One region of the Desulfotomaculum sp. OF05-3 genome, then DNA from elsewhere that is predicted to be linked to it. Evidence: a T-box and tRNA genes for the amino acid it is inferred to sense, from the RefSeq annotation. Region 1 holds a T-box; the other regions hold tRNA genes.
What was found. A T-box is a leader RNA that pairs with one kind of tRNA and senses whether it is charged. The one in region 1 lies ahead of leuS (leucine--tRNA ligase), so its partner is inferred to be a tRNA-Leu.

Region 1 (5,890 bases):
CAAGGTCGTGGACAGTGATGACTGGGTCAATGAGCAGGCATACAGACAGGTGCTTGACACCCTGCGCCGCTTCGTCTACGGAAAAGACACCCTCGATATGCTGATCACAAACTTTGTCTATGAGAAACAGGGCGCAAGACACAAGAAGGTCATGAGCTACAAGTTAGCGCTTCCGAAAGATGAGCTCTTTAGCTGGAACGATGTGAAGGTGTTCGTAGCAGGACAGTATATCCTGATGCATTCCGTGATCTACCGCACCGAGCTCTTAAGGGACTGTAAGCTGGAACTCCCGGAGCACACGTTCTATGTGGACAATATCTTTGTCTACGAGCCGCTCCCGCATGTACATACGATGTACTATCTTGATGTGAACTTCTACCGCTACTTTATCGGCCGCTCGGACCAGTCTGTCAACGAACAGGTCATGATCGGAAGGATCGATCAGCAGATCCGTGTGACGAAGCTGATGCTTGGCTACTACGATGTGACAAAGATCCAGAACCGGAAGCTCCGCCACTATATGGTCCGCTATCTGGAGATCATGATGGTCGTCTGCTCGATCCTTGCGATCAAGTCCGGCAGTGAGGAGAATATGGAAAAGAAAAAAGCGTTGTGGGAAGAACTGAAAAAATCCAATCCGGCGCTCTATCTGCGACTCCGCTGGGGCTTCCTGGGACAGGGCATGAACCTTCCGGGAAAAGGCGGAAGATCCCTCTCCATCGCGGGATATAAGATCGCGCAGAAGTTTTTCGGATTTAACTAAATGCCGGGAGATGGATCGAGATCAATGGAAAGTGGTACTACTTCAACCCGATCCCGGACGGAACAAAAGGCATCCTCTACGCAAACCGCAGGACTCCGGACGGCTGGTTTGTGACAGAGGACGGAAACCGGTACGGAAAGAGCAGGTAGTTTCCGGTGTGGTAAGAAGGAAACAGAGGGGAAAAAGATACGGCTGAATTGATGATAGTACACGAGCGTGCCTATGTAAAATAAGCACGCTCGTATAATTTACGCGAAGAACGATCCAAAGTCCGCGCATGCGTGAGACCGTGGCGACTATTGCGATGACAAGGGGAAACTCGCGAAACGTGTTTTCACTTGTTTTACTTTCCAAGAACAATTTTCACGATCAGCACCGTCACTACGCAGATCATCACCGGCCGGATGATCTTCGCGCCGTTTTTGATGGCGAAGCCGGCACCGATATAGTTTCCGAGAACGTTGCTTACGGCACACGGGATCGCGATCATGTAGAACACATTTCCGGAAAGGATATAGGAGAGAAGCGCTGTGTAGTTGGAAACGATCAACGTGAGCTTCGCGTTTCCGGAGGCAGTGCGGACATCATATTTTAAAAGAAACGTGAAGAGCAGCATGGCGATTGTGCCGCCGCCTGGTCCGTAGAGGCTGTCGTAAAGGCCGATGGTCATTCCGATAAAGAGGGCGCGGAGCACATTCGGCAGAATCAGCGGTTTTTTCGTATCGGTATAGTTCCAGGCATTCTTCATAAAGACCACGAGGACCGCGGTGAGTGGAAGCAGTACCATTAACATCGAGCGGATCTGTTCCTCTTTGAGGTAAAAGATGATCCTTGTTCCGAGCATGGAGCAGAGGAACGAGGTCACTGCGCTGATCAGTGTGATCTTAAGGTCGAGACAGCCATTTTTAAAGTATTTCCATGCCGCCACGGTGCTTCCGAAGGCGCACTGGAACTTGTTGCAGCCGTAAACATAGTAGATCGGCATTCCGCACATCATATAAGCCGGAAGCGCGATCAGGCCGCCTCCTCCGGCGATAGAGTCGATAAATCCCGCAATGAAGAGGAGCGGGCAGAGCCAGATCAGATTATGGATGTATTCCATGGATATCCCCCTTGTATTTTTGCGGCGGGCAGATGAAAAAATGCTGCAATGCCGCTTTTTCTGATAAAATTCAGGTTGAGACCTGTCCTTCCATACTATATAAGAACTCTCAAAAAGTCAACCGGTTTTCCGGCAGGAGCGCTTCTTTGCGCTGCACACTGCAGCCTGCCTGTCGGTGCGATGAACGCATTTCTGGCAGAATTGAACCGTACAAGACACCTTGACAGAACCGGGATTCTATGGTAAATTTATTGAGTTAAAATGCGTCGAAGAGGAACAGTAAGAGAGAAGACGGGGTACAGAGAACTGCCGGGCGGTGCGAGGCAGAGTCCAGAAGCTTTCCGAACTCGCCTCGGAGCAGCATGCTGAAAGAGCAGGCAGAGCAGCGGGAAAACGAAACGCTGTCTGCGGATATCCTCAGATAGGCATTGCCGGTTTCCGCCGTTATCGGAAAATGAGTGCATACGGGTGAAGCCCTGTATGAAATAGAGTGGTACCGCGTGAGAATCTAAGTCCCCCACGTCTCTATAAAATTATGATAGAGATAGAGGGACTTTTTTGTTGCCCAGAAACCAGAAAAGCGGTCAGGCAATCGAACAGGGTCTGGGAGTTCCCGGATTCCGGTAAATGCAGCGGCGGCAGGCGAAATCCGCGGAGCGTATTTTTGCACCGCCTTCAACGATATGAAATGGAGGAGAAAAGCGTCATGGCACAGTACAACCACACCGCCATTGAGAGCAAGTGGCGTGAGAACTGGGAAAAGAATCCGATCAATGTCAATGATGGAAAGAAAGAGAAGTATTACTGTCTGGATATGTTCCCGTATCCGTCCGGCAGTGGACTTCATGTAGGTCACTGGAGAGGTTATGTAATCTCCGATGTATGGAGCCGTTATCAGTTATTAAAGGGAAAATATGTGATCCACCCGATGGGCTGGGACGCGTTCGGCCTTCCGGCTGAGAACTACGCGATCAAGATGGGGGTTCATCCGGCGATCTCCACAGCGTCAAATATCAAAAATATCAAACGCCAGATCAACCAGATCGCAGCACTCTATGACTGGGATATGGAAGTAAACACGACAGATCCGTCCTTCTACAAATGGACCCAGTGGATCTTCGTACAGATGTTCAAAAAAGGACTCGCATATGAGAAGGAATTCCCGATCAACTGGTGTCCGTCCTGTAAGACAGGCCTCGCGAACGAGGAAGTTGTAAACGGCTGCTGCGAGCGCTGCGGCACACCGGTTACAAAGAAGAATCTCCGTCAGTGGATGTTAAAGATCACAGCATACGCAGACCGTCTTCTGGATGATCTTGACAAGCTTGACTGGCCGGAGAAGGTTAAAAAGATGCAGACAGACTGGATCGGTAAATCCTACGGTGCAGAAGTTGAGTTCCCGGTAAAGGGACGCGACGAGAAGATCACTGTCTACACGACAAGACCGGATACGCTTCACGGCGCAACCTTCATGGTACTCTCCCCGGAGCATAAGCTTGCGAAAGAGCTTGCAACGGATGAGACGAGAGAGGCTGTTGAGAAGTACATCTTCGACGCTTCCATGAAGTCCAACGTAGACCGTCTCCAGGGCAAGGAAAAGACAGGCGTATTTACAGGTTCCTACGCAATCAACCCGTTAAACGGAAAAGAGGTTCCGATCTGGCTGTCCGACTATGTACTTGCTGATTACGGTACCGGCGCTATCATGTGCGTACCTGCCCATGATGACCGTGACTTCGAATTCGCAAAGAAATTCGGTCTCCCGATCATCCAGGTCATCGCTCAGGACGGCAAAGAGATTGAGAATATGACAGAAGCTTACACAGACGCGAAGGGAACCATGATCAACTCCGGTGAGTGGAACGGCATGGAATCCTCCGTATTAAAGAAAGAAGCTCCGCACATCATCGAGAAGATGGGTATCGGTAAGAAGACTGTGAACTACAAGCTCCGTGACTGGGTATTCTCCCGTCAGCGTTACTGGGGCGAGCCGATCCCGATCGTTCACTGCCCGAAGTGCGGAAATGTTCCGGTTCCGGAGGATCAGCTTCCGTTAAAGCTTCCGGAGGTTGAGAGCTATCAGCCGACCGGTACCGGTGAGTCCCCGCTTGCGGCGATCGATTCCTGGGTCAACACGACATGCCCGTGCTGCGGCGCACCGGCAAAACGTGAGACAAACACCATGCCGCAGTGGGCCGGTTCTTCCTGGTACTTCTTACGTTATGTGGACAACAAGAACGATCAGGAACTCGTATCCAAAGAGAAAGCAGACAAGTACCTTCCGGTAGATATGTATATCGGCGGTGTTGAGCATGCTGTCCTTCACCTTCTGTACTCCAGATTCTACACGAAGTTCTTATATGATATCGGAGTGGTAGACTTTGACGAGCCGTTCAAGAAGCTGTTCAATCAGGGTATGATCACCGGTAAGAACGGTATCAAGATGAGTAAGTCCAAAGGAAACGTTGTCTCCCCGGATGATCTCGTAAGAGATTACGGCTGTGATGCGTTGAGAATGTACGAGCTCTTCGTTGGACCGCCGGAGCTTGATGCCGAGTGGGACGACAGAGGAATCGAGGGCGTTGCCAGATTCTTAAATCGTTTCTACAATCTTGTGATGGACAGCAAGGACAAGGATATCAAGGAGACAAAGGAGATGGTGAAGCTCCGCCACAAGCTTGTCTACGATATCGAGACACGTTTCAACCAGTTCAGCCTGAATACGGTCGTATCCGGATTCATGGAGTACTGCAATAAGCTCACAGACGTCGCAAAGAAGGAAGGCGGAATCGACAAGGAGACCTTAAAGACCTTCGTGATCTTACTGGCTCCGTTTACTCCACACCTTGGCGAGGAGCTCTGGAGAGAGCTTGGCGGTACAGACAGCGTATTCCACGCGACCTGGCCGGAGTGCGATGAGGAAGCCATGAAGGACGATGAGATCGAGGTTGCCGTACAGGTAAACGGTAAGGTCAAAGCGGTCATCATGGTTCCGGCTGACATCGCAAAAGAGGACGCGATCGCTGCGGGTAAAGCTGCGGTAGAAGGAAAGATCACCGGAAACATCGTGAAGGAGATCTATGTTCCGAAGAAGATCGTAAACCTTGTTGTAAAATAAAAAGTAATGATTCAGCAGGTCTGCGCATCTGCTGCGTTGATTGCAGTAAAGCATAAGCTTGAATGCAGTGAACAGTTACGATAAATAAGAGCAGCAGTTCAGACATGTGATAGAGACTGGGACCTGCTGCAGCAAATTGAGGCATTGAAAGTCGCTTTCTAAGCAGAAACGGCTTTCAGTGCCTTTTTTGCTTCTGTGAGTCAATAAAGACATATATTCCTCGCACATGTACATAATGTCAAAAAACAGAAAATAAATTATATAAAATAAACAAAATAATCGTAAAACTGTGAATTTAATTGACAATAAGTGACAAATGGTGATATTCTTATTTTATAAATTTTAAGAAGGACAGTGCAGATGAGATACCTGTCTGAAAATAAGAGGGAGGATATGCGAATGAAAAAAAGAACAGCAGCGAGGTCGATGGCGGCACTTATGGGAGCAGCAATGGTGCTCACAGCCTGTGGAGGTGGAAACACTACAGCTCCTACGACAGGTGCTTCTTCCGGAGGAGAGACTCAGACAGCTTCTGAGAGTGCAGAAAGCGGGAAGATCACAAAAACAGATATCGTTGTCGGTCAGGCGTCGGATATTGTTACGCTTGATCCTGCGGGACAACAGGATACGACTTCGGGTGTGCTGATGAAACATGCGTACAGTACGCTTTTGGACGTTGATAATGAAGGAAAGGTGGTTCCGGATCTGGCAGAAAGCTATGAGATGAAGAGCGACACGGAGTATGTGTTTAAACTCCGCGAAGATGCCTGCTTCTGGGACGGCACTCCGGTGACAGCTCAGGATGTTAAATTTTCTCTGGATCGCGCGAAGGGAATGCCGAAGACAAAGTCGAATACCTCAAAGATCGAGGAGGTTACCGTAAATGGGGATCATGAGGTAACGATTA
Region 2 (5,890 bases), on a different contig from region 1:
GACAAGACCTGCAATGTTCTCAAGCTCTTCCTTTCCGCCCTCGTTATACCATTTTGTTAAGCCCGGGATCTGCTGTTTCTGGATCAGGCTCATCATGTCTTCCGCCCATGCAGTTCCCTTTGCGGCGTTCAGCGCCTTGATCGGAAGAATACCGCGATTTAATACGATACCGGCTTTTTCTGTTCCGTTTACCTTGATAGTTGCTAATCTCATGCTGAATCCTCCTTATACTGTGACTTCTTTGTGGTTCCCGCTTCATGCGGAGCTTCTGTTCTGACGCATCCGACCTCTGTGCGGTAACTCTTTATGTACCTTGCTTGTTTCTGACATTACTGTAACATCTATGAGAAAAGATTTCCAACTCGCTTTCAGATATGGATGTATAAGCAAATGCTTATAGGGGATAAACGAAAAGCGCCCGGAACAGAATTCTGTTCCAGACGCTTTTCGCCTGATACTATATATTTTGACAGATACGCAGTCGGTATCCATCCACGTTATTTCTTCGCAAGCATTAGATATTTAATAAAGTCATCCACCGTCGGTCCAACGCCGGGATAGCGCTTCATTGTCAGCAGAATTGCCCTCTTCGCCAGAGGATCCCCGAGCTTATAATAACACAGCTTTTCGGTATTCTCCGTGTATTTTAAAAGCCCATCCCGGAAGAAAATAATACCGGTCTGTCCACTTCTCGCCACGTTATAGGCTGTCTGAAGCTGATCGAAGGACATCACGACGTTTGGCTCAAATCCCGAATGCGCACAGATATCCATACTCCTGCGATAGGCATCGTGATGTTTTTTGAGCATCAAAAACGGTTCCTTCGCGACAAGGGAAAGATCAACAGCCGGTACCGAATCATCCAGAAAACTTCTGTTTAAGATCGCCTCTCTCGAGATCTGATATTGTTTCATTCTGTCATTGACCTCAAAGGAGGCCGGAACAGCCATTACCATATACTCATATCCCAGTGTCACACTCTCAAACATTTCCGGATCCAGCACCTCGACATCGATCGTGATATTGAACTGTCCGGAACGGAGACCTGCGTCCATGCCGGAGGCATCCGTCTCCGTCACATTGATCCTGCATTTCGGATTGAGCCGGTAGTAGCCACGGATGATATCCGGGAGAAGATAGGCGCAGAAATATCCGGAAGTTCCAATATTGATGATTCCCGTCCGGATTCCGGCAAGATCCGCAAAGTGCTGTTCGACCTCGTTCCTCAGCTCATAGATCTTTCTCGCCTGCTCAAGGTAATACTGCCCTGCCGGTGTCAATGCCACCGGCGTGACGGCACGGTCAAAAAGCAGGATCCCGTAAAGATCCTTTTCCAGCTTTTTGATTGCGCCGCTGAGCGCCGGCTGGGACACATAAAGCCTCTGGGCTGCCTTCGAAAAGCTACCCTCTTTGGCGATCTCCATCACATATTCATATTCGCGCCTGCTGAACATGTCGCATTCACCCCTTGTTTCTATCTGGTGGTTTCCTGTATCTGCCAGTGCCATTGCCAATGCGCACAAAGATTTCCCTAGTTCCCATCTCCCGGAAATCCTGCAATATTTCCAATGGCTTCCGTCGGCGCAGCCGCGGTTGTTTCCTCACCCGGGCCCTTTGGCGCGGCCGCCGTCGTTGCTTCTGTCACCAGTGCAGCCGTCGTCGCTGCCTCAGTCGCTGCCGCTGTCGTCGATGCAGCCGTTGTCTCACTGTGTGTGCCCTTTGTCTCAGATCCACCGGTGGACGCCGCTGTTGTCGATGCGCCGGAAGAACCGGCTGCGGTTGTCGCGGCAGCAGAGCTCTCCGGCGCGACGCTCTCTCCCGGAACGTATCCGTCCGGCATTCCGTCTACAGCTGCCGCGGACGTGGACTCAACGGCCGTCGTCTCATCCGGTGAAACCTTCACGGTTCCCGTATTTCTGCGGATCACAGCTGCGTGTCCCTTGTAGGTCTTCGCGTGATCTTCTGTCTTCTCGACAACAGTTCCGTTCTTTGAAACGATCTTATAGGTAACCCAGCGGCTGCCGTTCGTCGCCGCCTTCTGTGTCACCTCAGTACCCGGATCCAGTGTCGGATCCTCCACATAAGTCGGCTCCGGCGGCGGAAGCTCATCCGTCTTCTCAGACTCCAGACTCCAGGTGATTCCATCTTCCAGAACCGGTACTCCGTAGAAGGAGACTGTCATCTTCCGGTTGCTGTAGTTCGCGCGGATACCGATCGCCGCCTTTGATGTATTGATAAACCGGAAATCCGGAATATCCCAGCTGATCGCCGCATCCTGTCCCGGAGTTACGTAGTTCGGCTCAAAGGTATGGGATCTTCGGAATGTGATCTGCATTCCGGACTGGAATGCCACACGGTACATCGTCGAAGATACCTGGCATACACCACCGCCCGGTTCCTGTACGACCTCGCCTCCACTGTAAGCAGCCGCTTCCTGATATCCCTTTTCCGCCGTGCGCTGTCCCACGACCTTATTAAAGGAAAATTCCTCACCCGGCTGCACGATGGTTCCGTTGATAGCCCTGGCCGCGAGCTTTACGTTCGTATTTCTCTTCTCGTTGGCGGTAGTCTCCGTCGTAAACGTGGAAAGAGTCTTATACTGCTCCTTCGCGTTCGCTGCAGAAAGCTCCGGCTGGCTCTCATTGACCTCAGCCTGGATCACGGCGTCATAGTTTCCGCTTGTCGCAGCCTCCACGAGGTCCTTTATAAGCTTCTCCTGGTTCACCGCCTTGCCCGGAGCTCCGTCCGCAAACAGGAACTTATCCGTCGCAGCGTCATACTCTGAGATAGAGCCGTTCTTTGCCTTCACATCCCACTTCGCCGCCGCGTCCGCCGCTGCCTCTGCCGCAGCGGACTGCAGATCCTCGGAGTCTTCAACCGCGAAGGTGTACTCTCCCTCTGCCTTTCCCGTGCAGATTCCATCTAAAAACGCGTCAAGATCAGTGTCGATCAGGTTCTCCGCGTCGATACTCTCCCCGTTGTAGGTGATCGTCACCTTCCACGGATATTCTTTTTCAATAGCGGCCTTCGCCTCACTTCTCGTCATTCCCTTTAAGGAAATTCCATTTACACTGATATCGGAGGCCTGGAATGTGGATTCCTCGATGGCACTGGCCTCCGTCTCTTTTCCGTGGCTCTTTCCGCCGGAAAAGATCCGGATCACGCCCGCGATCAGCACGACGCAGATCACCGCACTGCCGATCATGATCCGCCGTCTCATAATGCGCTTTCTCTTCCTGCGCTGTGCCCGGATCCACGCCGGGGAATGCTGGCGGTACTCGTCCCGATGTTCTCTCTGTCTGTTTGTGTTTCTCTTTTCCATATTTCTTCAACTTTCCGGAAAATTAGAATCGTTTTCCATGCTTATGTCAACATAGTTACAGGGTCCGCATCAAATGACGCTGAACCCTGATGTATACAATGTTCGTCGTACACTGCTGTACGCTTCTCAGATACTCACTCATTATATCGGTCTGCCAAACCATTGTCAAGAATCCAGGAGGTCTATTTGTATCTCATATCAGCCTAAAAATCCCAGATGCTCCAGCAGGATCTTAACTCCCATGAGTATCAGGATCACGCCGCCGGCCAGCTCCGCCCTCGACTTATATTTCATCCCAAATACATTACCGGCCTTTACCCCGATTGCCGACAAAACAAAGGTCGTACAGCCGATAAAGGTCACCGCCCAGACGATATTTACATGGAGAAATGCGAAGGTGACTCCCACGGCGAGGGCATCGATACTCGTCGCAACCGCCAGCGCCAGCATGGTTTTCACATCAAAGCTCGCGCTGACCTCTTCCTCTTCATCCTCTCTGGATTCTTTGATCATGCTTGATCCAATGATCCCGAGAAGCACAAAGGCGATCCAGTGGTCGATCTGTGTGATCATGGACTCAAACTGGCTTCCGAGAAGGTAGCCGATCGTCGGCATCAGAGCCTGGAATCCGCCAAAATATGCACCGCAGATCAGCGCGTGCTTCGGTTCCATCTTTTTTACCGACAAGCCCTTACAGACAGACACCGCGAAGGCGTCCATCGACAGCCCTACTGCCAGAATAAACAATTCCAGAAGTCCCATAGATCATTTCCTCCAAATTTTATTTCTTGTTGATTTTCCCACCAGTGAGAGGCTCGCAAATGCATAAAAAAAGAGACCCTCTCTGTCTTTTCCCGACAGATAAGTCTCATCATTTAAAGTAAAACCAGGATCATTTCCAGTATGTTGGCCTTACTGCGCCAGCGGCGCCGACTACTCCCTTATTCTGGTAGTTATTCGATTCGTGATCCTAAAGAAGAATGCGGATGAAGGGATTTGAACCCCCACGGTTGCCCGCCAGCTCCTAAGGCTGGTGCGTCTGCCAGTTCCGCCACATCCGCATGATCTCCGATAGAATCTCATTATAGCGTGTTTAAAAAGAATTGTCAATTACGCTTTTGTTTTATTTTCCGCACAGGATTCCCACAGAGTTACAGTACACGGGCACTGTAACAGGATTTTGCCGATGCTTCGCATTCCGAACCGGCAAAATCCGCGGTCATAACGGTATCATACGGAATTTTCAGTTCAGAAAATTCCTACCCATGAAAAGTAACTTTCCACCGACTGACGCCCTAAAATATCCTTATCTACCGCGGCATTTTCTTCTCTTCCTCATCGTAGTCATCCAGGAAATTATACGTCCAGTCTCCCTTGTGATAGCCGATGACCGTTTTTAAATTAATATTGTGGACACTGTTGAAAATGTTCATGTCGATGGTATCGCAGCGCTTCCTGAGCTCCGCGATCAGCTCCTTCATCTCGTCGCGCTTCGATCCCTTTTCGCCGCCGCATGTCGCGCAGCGCTCGGTGAAGCGGCAGGCGCACTGAATAAAGTGAAGGTTGTTGTAATCCCTCCAGGCCTTGATGTCCGCCTCGCGGACCATGTACATCGGGCGGATCAGCTCCATGCCCTCGAAGTTCTTGCTGTGGAGCTTCGGCATCATCGTCTCGACTTTTCCGCTGTACAGCATGCCCATGAGCGTCGTCTCGATCACGTCATCGAAATGATGCCCCAATGCGATCTTATTGCAGCCAAGCTCCTTCGCGTGGGAGTAAAGGTAACCGCGGCGCATTCTCGCACAGAGATAGCACGGACTCTTATCCACGTCAGCGACAATATTGAAGATATCGCTCTCAAACACATTGATCGGGATGCCGAGAAGCTTCGCGTTGTTTAAGATGATATTCCAGTTGTCCTCGTTGTAGCCCGGATTCATCACAAGGAATACGAGGTCGAATTTTACCTTGCCGTGAAGCTGCAGCTCCTGTAAAAGCTTCGCCATCAGCATCGAGTCTTTTCCGCCGGAAATGCAGACCGCGATCTTATCGCCTTCCTTAATTAACTCGTAGTCATGGACTCCCTTTGTGAACCGTCTCCAGATGGACTTGCGGTATTTCGTGATGATGCTGCGCTCGATGGCTTTCGTCCGCTCCGTGACCTCTTCCTCGTTCATGACCATCATGGATAAGGACAGGCGCAGGAAGGAACGGTATCCGCCCTCCACGCTTCCGGCATCAAAGCCCGCATCGCTCATAAGCTCTGCAACGTAAAGACTCTTATTTCCGGTGTGACAGAGTACCCATACCGGCTTGTCCTTCGGGATCGCCGCGAGAAGCTTTCCCACATTCACGCCCTCTTCCCAGGCTTTTCCATCGCCGATGGTGCCGGATTCCAGATCCGCCTCTTCCGGATTCTCCAGATATTCCACCAGCTTGTCCTCCGGGATATTTAAGGCGGCGTCCATGGACCCCTTTTTGTATTCCTCCGCCGGACGGATGTCAATGATCGTCCGGTCAAAGGTTCTTCCATTGATCAGCTCTGCGGCTGTAATCGTTTTAATCATT
Region 3 (5,890 bases), on a different contig from region 1:
TCAACCGGATCGTTTCTCGGATGCGTCTATTGTTATTTTGTTTCCGGTGAATATTTTACAAGGGCATAATCACCCGCCGCATGGCTCACCGGAACGATCAGGTAGATATCTCCGTCCTTTTCGTAGGAAAACGCCTGCGGGAATGTCCCGTCCTTTACGGAAGTAAAATCACATTCTGCAAACACCGTCTGCCAGAGGTCCTTTCCGCTGGACTTGATGGAATCCTTTACTTCAGCTGCTATATCCGCCGGTTCTACCACCACAATGTCATCGGAAGAAAGGTATTCCGCGATGGAATCCGCATCTGCATACGCAGTCAGACCGATCGGTGATCCTGTATTTAAGTTCACAGAGACGGCATAGCGCACATTTGACGGATGGGCTGTTTCTGCAACGTTTACCATTCCGTGGAATGTAAATACCGCCTTGTTTTTATCGAGGGATACCAGATCACAGTTGATGGAAACCTCATCCTTTTCGGTGTCCAGTTCCCAGGCAGTGATGATCGAGGTCGCCTCTTTCTTTAAAAGCTCATTGACGGCCTGGGTCATGGATGCATCACGGAGATTGGAGAGGATCGGGTATTCGATGGAGACCTTTCCGGTCTTTTCGGTCGCGATCTTCGATTTCACGCTTAACGCGTCGGAGGCGTTGGAATCCTTTTGCGTCTCGACCTCAGAAGATCCGGCTTTTGAAGCATCCGTTTTTGAGGAGTCACTTTTTGAATTGTCTGCTGCCGGATCAGCCTTTGTTTCATTGGAAGTAGTTTCCACCATGGTCTCCGCAGCGGACGTATGAATTCCAGAGATGTCCACAGCCTCGTGTTTTTTGCATGCGGTGATGGATAATGCGGCAAACATTGTCAAAGCGGCAAATTTATAAAGATTTTTTCTCATAAGAAGATCAGCTCCTTTTATCGTATTTTAATGCGGCATCGGAATAGGCGAATGGAAGAAAGCCTGTCCGGTACCAGGTTTATCTTTCTAAGACAGTTATATTATACCATGAAAACCTGCCTCTTGTACATGAACGCCACATTACAATTTTGTTAAATAAATGAAAGCATTTCATAAGGAAACGCCGGGATCGTTGATAAGTAATTTTAAATACTCAATCTGCAGGAAGTATGTTATCATAAAATTAAAACCCGTCGCCGGTACAAATTCCGGTGATCTTATACGAAAACAGGAGGAGTACTTCCATGAAGTTATTATCACTTTCAGAGGAGTTAAAAAACAATTCTTATCCGGGAAGAGGAATCGTGATCGGAAAATCAGCCGATGGAAAGACAGCCGTGACCGCATATTTTATTATGGGAAGAAGCAGCAACAGCCGCAACCGTGTCTTTGTAGAGGATGGTGAAGGAATCCGTACTCAGGCGTTTGATCCGTCAAAATTAGAGGACCCGAGCCTTATCATCTACGCCCCGGTGCGCGTTCTCGGAAATAAGACCATCGTGACAAACGGCGACCAGACAGATACGATCTACGCCGGAATGGACCGCCAGCAGACCTTCGAGCAGTCCCTGCGCTGCCGCGAGTTTGAGCCGGACGGCCCGAACTACACTCCGCGTATCTCCGGAATCATGCACATTGAGAACGGGAACTACAATTTTGCGATGTCCATCTTAAAGAGCAGTGATGGAAACCCGGAGAGCTGCAGCCGCTTTACATACGCATATGAGAAGCCATTAAGCGGTGAGGGACGTTTCATCCACACTTACATGAACGACGGAAATCCGCTTCCGAGCTTTGAGGGTGAGCCGAAACGCATTGCCATTGAGGGCGATATCGACAGCTTCACAAAGAATGTATGGGAGAGCCTGAATGAGGACAACAAGGTATCCCTCTTTGTAAGATTCATCGATATCGAGACAGGAAAGTACGAGACAAGAATCGTAAATAAAAATCACTAGTCGTATCAAAAGGAGAAAAGCAAATCATGAATGAAATGGAATTAAAATACGGATGCAACCCGAACCAGAAACCGTCCCGTGTATACATGGAAGACGGAAGTGATCTTCCGATCACAGTCTTAAACGGAAAGCCGGGCTACATCAACCTTCTCGACGCGTTGAACGGCTGGCAGCTCGTTAAGGAATTAAAGGAAGCGACAGGTCTTCCGGCAGCGACTTCCTTCAAGCATGTCTCCCCGGCAGGTGCCGCAGTAGGTCTTCCGATGGATGAAGTTTTAAGAAAGATCTACTGGGTGGACGATCTCGGTGAGCTTTCCCCGCTTGCAAGTGCTTACGCGAGAGCAAGAGGAGCAGACCGTATGTCTTCCTTCGGCGATTTTATTTCCCTTTCCGATGTCTGCGATGTTGACACCGCAAAGCTTATCAAGCGCGAGGTATCCGACGGCGTGATCGCTCCGGGATATGAACCGGAAGCTCTTGAGATCTTAAAACAGAAAAAGAACGGCAAATACAATGTGATCCAGATCGATCCGTCCTACGTTCCGGCACCGATCGAGCACAAACAGGTATTCGGCGTGACCTTTGAGCAGGGAAGAAATAACTTAAAGATCGATAAGGATCTCTTATCGAACGTTGTGACAGAGAACAAGGAGATCCCGGATTCCGCAAAGATCGACCTTATGATCTCCCTGATCACCTTAAAGTACACCCAGTCCAACTCCGTATGCTATGTGAAGGGAGGACAGGCCATCGGTATCGGCGCAGGCCAGCAGTCCCGTGTCCACTGTACACGTCTTGCAGGTCAGAAGGCAGACAACTGGTTTCTCCGTCAGGCTCCGCAGGTATTAAACCTTCCGTTTATCGACAAGATCAAACGTGCGGACCGCGACAACGCCATTGACGTTTATATCGGGGACGAGTATATGGATGTTCTCGCAGACGGTGAGTGGCAGAAAGTATTCACCGAAAAACCGCCGGTATTCACAAAAGAGGAAAAACGCGCATGGCTCGACAAGATGCAGGATGTGGCCCTCGGCTCTGACGCCTTCTTCCCGTTCGGCGACAATATCGAACGTGCCCACAAGAGCGGCGTAAAGTATATTGCACAGCCGGGTGGATCTGTCCGTGACGACAACGTGATCGATGTGTGCAACAAATACGGAATGGCGATGGCATTCACCGGAATTCGTCTGTTCCACCACTAAAAACAACTTGCAATTTCGATATTATTATGCTAAACTTATATGCGGCTGTTGAAATACACAGCCGCGAAGATATGCCGGCGTGGCGGAATGGCAGACGCATCAGACTCAAAATCTGACGGGGGTAACTTCGTGCCGGTTCAAGTCCGGCCGCCGGCAGAAACGAAAAGACATGACTCTCATTAGATGGTCGTGTCTTTTTGCATTTATGCGGGCTTCTTAAGATTAAAGCTGAAAGGAGTGTGTTCCATGACCTGTGTGGAAGCAGAAAAAATGGTAGTTCCGTATATGAAGGATGAGTTGTCCCCGACGGAGCTGGAAGATTTCCTGGACCATATCAAGACGTGTGAGAACTGCAGGGAAGAACTGGAGATCCACTATATGGTGGATGTGGGTTTAAAAAAGCTGGATGAGGCAGATGGAACATACGACATCGTCGGAGATTTGAAACGGAAGGTGGCGGAATCCTACCGGACCCTGCGCCATATCTCTATATTTCAGATCACGGCCTATGCGGTCACGACCCTGGGTGGAATGGCGTTAGTCTCCATGATCCTTTTGCAGCTTCGGATCTGGAAAACAATGGGATTTCTGTAATAGGAAGCTTATAAATATTATCGTGAAAAAGGAGTGAACATGGAAAAACTTGTACTGATCGACGGTCATAGCATCTTAAACCGCGCGTTCTACGGAGTGCCGAACCTGACAAACTCGGAAGGTCTCCACACGAACGCGGTCTATGGTTTTTTAAATATCTTATTCAAGGTTCTCGATGAGGAGAAAGCGGACTACCTGGCGGTGGCCTTTGACTTAAAAGCGCCGACCTTCCGACATAAGATGTTCGACGCCTACAAGGGAACAAGAAAACCGATGCCGGAGGAGCTTCACGAGCAGGTACCGCTTATGAAGGAAGTTCTGACGGCCATGGGTGTTCCGATCCTCACAAAAGAGGGATATGAGGCGGACGATATCCTTGGAACCATCGCGAAACGTGAGCAGAAAGACGGATATGAGGTGACGATCCTCTCCGGAGACCGGGATCTTTTACAGCTTTCCGACACCCATATCCGGATCTGTCTTACGAAGACAAGCCGTGGAACCACAGAAGTACACAACTATTACCCGGAGGACGTGATCCGGGAGTACCAGGTAACACCGGAGCAGTTTATCGAGGTGAAGGCCCTGATGGGCGACCAGTCTGACAATATCCCGGGGGTTCCGTCCATTGGTGAGAAGACGGCGACAAGCCTCATTGTGCAGTATCAAAATCTGGAAAACATCTATACCCATCTCGACGAGGTGAAACCGCCCCGCGCGAAAAAGGCGCTGGAGGAGCACAGAGATCTTGCGGAGCTTTCCCTGAAGCTTGCAAGGATCTGTGTCGATGCCCCCATTGAGTTTTCCATGGCGGACGCGAAGTTAGAGAATCTCTACACGCCGGAAGCTTACGAATACATGAAGCGTCTGGAGTTCAAGTCCATCGCAGCGAGATTCGGCGAGGGGATCAGGAATGAGAGCGGACCGGAGAAGCAGTTTGTCCTCGTGGAAGATTTCTCAGAGGCGGACGCGCTCTTTGAAAAGGCAAAAAAAGAAGAGCGCATCGGCATGGAGCTTCTGGCGGAGAACGGCTCCGTGACAGCTCTCGCTTTAAGCTTTGAGGAGACTGGAAGCTATATTTTCCTGGTCGGAGGTTTTATGACGGAGAGCTATATCGCCGGAAAGTACGAAGAGCTCTGCCGCACAGGTCATGCCTGGGTGCTGGATCTCAAGCATTCTTTGCCGTTTGCGAAGCTTTCCTACGGGGATACCGTTTACGATGCGGGTGTCGCGGCGTACCTTTTAAATCCGTTAAAGGACACCTATGGGTACGATGACATTGCGAGGGATGTTCTCGGCATGACGGTCCCGTCAAAGACAGACCTGATCAAAAAGATGTCCTATAAGGACGCCTGCGCGAAAGAACAGGATAATTTTACGCGCATGGCGGGACTTATGGCATACACCGCTTTTGCCGCCGGGAAACCGCTCTCAGAGCGTCTGGCAGCAGAAGGAATGGAGGACCTGTACCGGAATATCGAGCTTCCGCTGATCTATACGTTATTCCACATGGAAGATGAGGGAATTGCGGTCCGCCGGGAAGAACTCACCGCCTACGGCGGGAAATTGAAGAAACAGATCGCCGTTCTCGAGAAGGAGATCTGGGAGATGACAGGACAGGAGTTCAATATCAACTCCCCGAAACAGTTAGGCGAGATCCTGTTTGAGAAGATGCAGATCAAGGGCGGAAAAAAGACAAAGACCGGTTATTCAACAGCGGCAGATGTCCTTGAAAAGCTCGCCCCGGATTACCCGGTGATCCAGAAGATCTTAGATTACAGGCAGTATACAAAGTTAAATTCCACCTACGCGGACGGTCTGGGAACATATATCAAAGAGGATGGCCGGATCCACAGCCGCTTTAACCAGACGATCACGGCGACAGGCCGGATCTCCAGCACGGAGCCGAACCTCCAGAACATTCCGATCCGCATGGAGCTTGGACGGGAGATCCGGAAGGTCTTTGTCCCGCGGGACGGATTCCTGTTCCTGGATGCCGACTACTCCCAGATCGAGCTGCGCGTTCTCGCCCACATGTCCGGTGATGAGCGTCTGATCGAGGCATATAAGACTGCCCAGGATATCCACGCCATCACGGCATCCCAGGTATTCCATATCCCGTTAAACGAGGTGACACCACTGCAGCGCCGCAACGCGAAGGCGGTCAACTTCGGGA

Region 2: it encodes a tRNA-Leu, which carries the amino acid that the T-box ahead of leuS (leucine--tRNA ligase) is inferred to sense. The anticodon was not compared.
Region 3: it encodes a tRNA-Leu, which carries the amino acid that the T-box ahead of leuS (leucine--tRNA ligase) is inferred to sense. The anticodon was not compared.

What each region holds. Positions count from the first base shown of each region.
Region 1 is NZ_QWGO01000013.1:55,318-61,207, forward strand. It holds gene DXA87_RS08870 (glycosyltransferase family 2 protein) at 1-763, shown strand, start outside; gene DXA87_RS08880 (sulfite exporter TauE/SafE family protein) at 1,107-1,865, opposite strand; T-box leader at 2,123-2,395, shown strand; gene leuS (leucine--tRNA ligase) at 2,572-4,983, shown strand; gene DXA87_RS08890 (ABC transporter substrate-binding protein) at 5,383-5,890, shown strand, end outside.
Region 2 is NZ_QWGO01000017.1:49,593-55,482, forward strand. It holds gene DXA87_RS10410 (fumarylacetoacetate hydrolase family protein) at 1-213, opposite strand, end outside; gene DXA87_RS10415 (LysR family transcriptional regulator) at 498-1,454, opposite strand; gene DXA87_RS10420 (VanW family protein) at 1,532-3,322, opposite strand; gene DXA87_RS10425 (manganese efflux pump MntP family protein) at 3,521-4,084, opposite strand; tRNA gene DXA87_RS10430 (tRNA-Leu) at 4,304-4,383, opposite strand; gene DXA87_RS10435 (ATP-binding protein) at 4,633-5,889, opposite strand.
Region 3 is NZ_QWGO01000012.1:89,754-95,643, forward strand. It holds gene DXA87_RS08520 (hypothetical protein) at 33-896, opposite strand; gene DXA87_RS08525 (IMP cyclohydrolase) at 1,202-1,915, shown strand; gene DXA87_RS08530 (phosphoribosylaminoimidazolecarboxamide formyltransferase) at 1,942-3,120, shown strand; tRNA gene DXA87_RS08535 (tRNA-Leu) at 3,194-3,276, shown strand; gene DXA87_RS08540 (zf-HC2 domain-containing protein) at 3,367-3,714, shown strand; gene polA (DNA polymerase I) at 3,754-5,890, shown strand, end outside.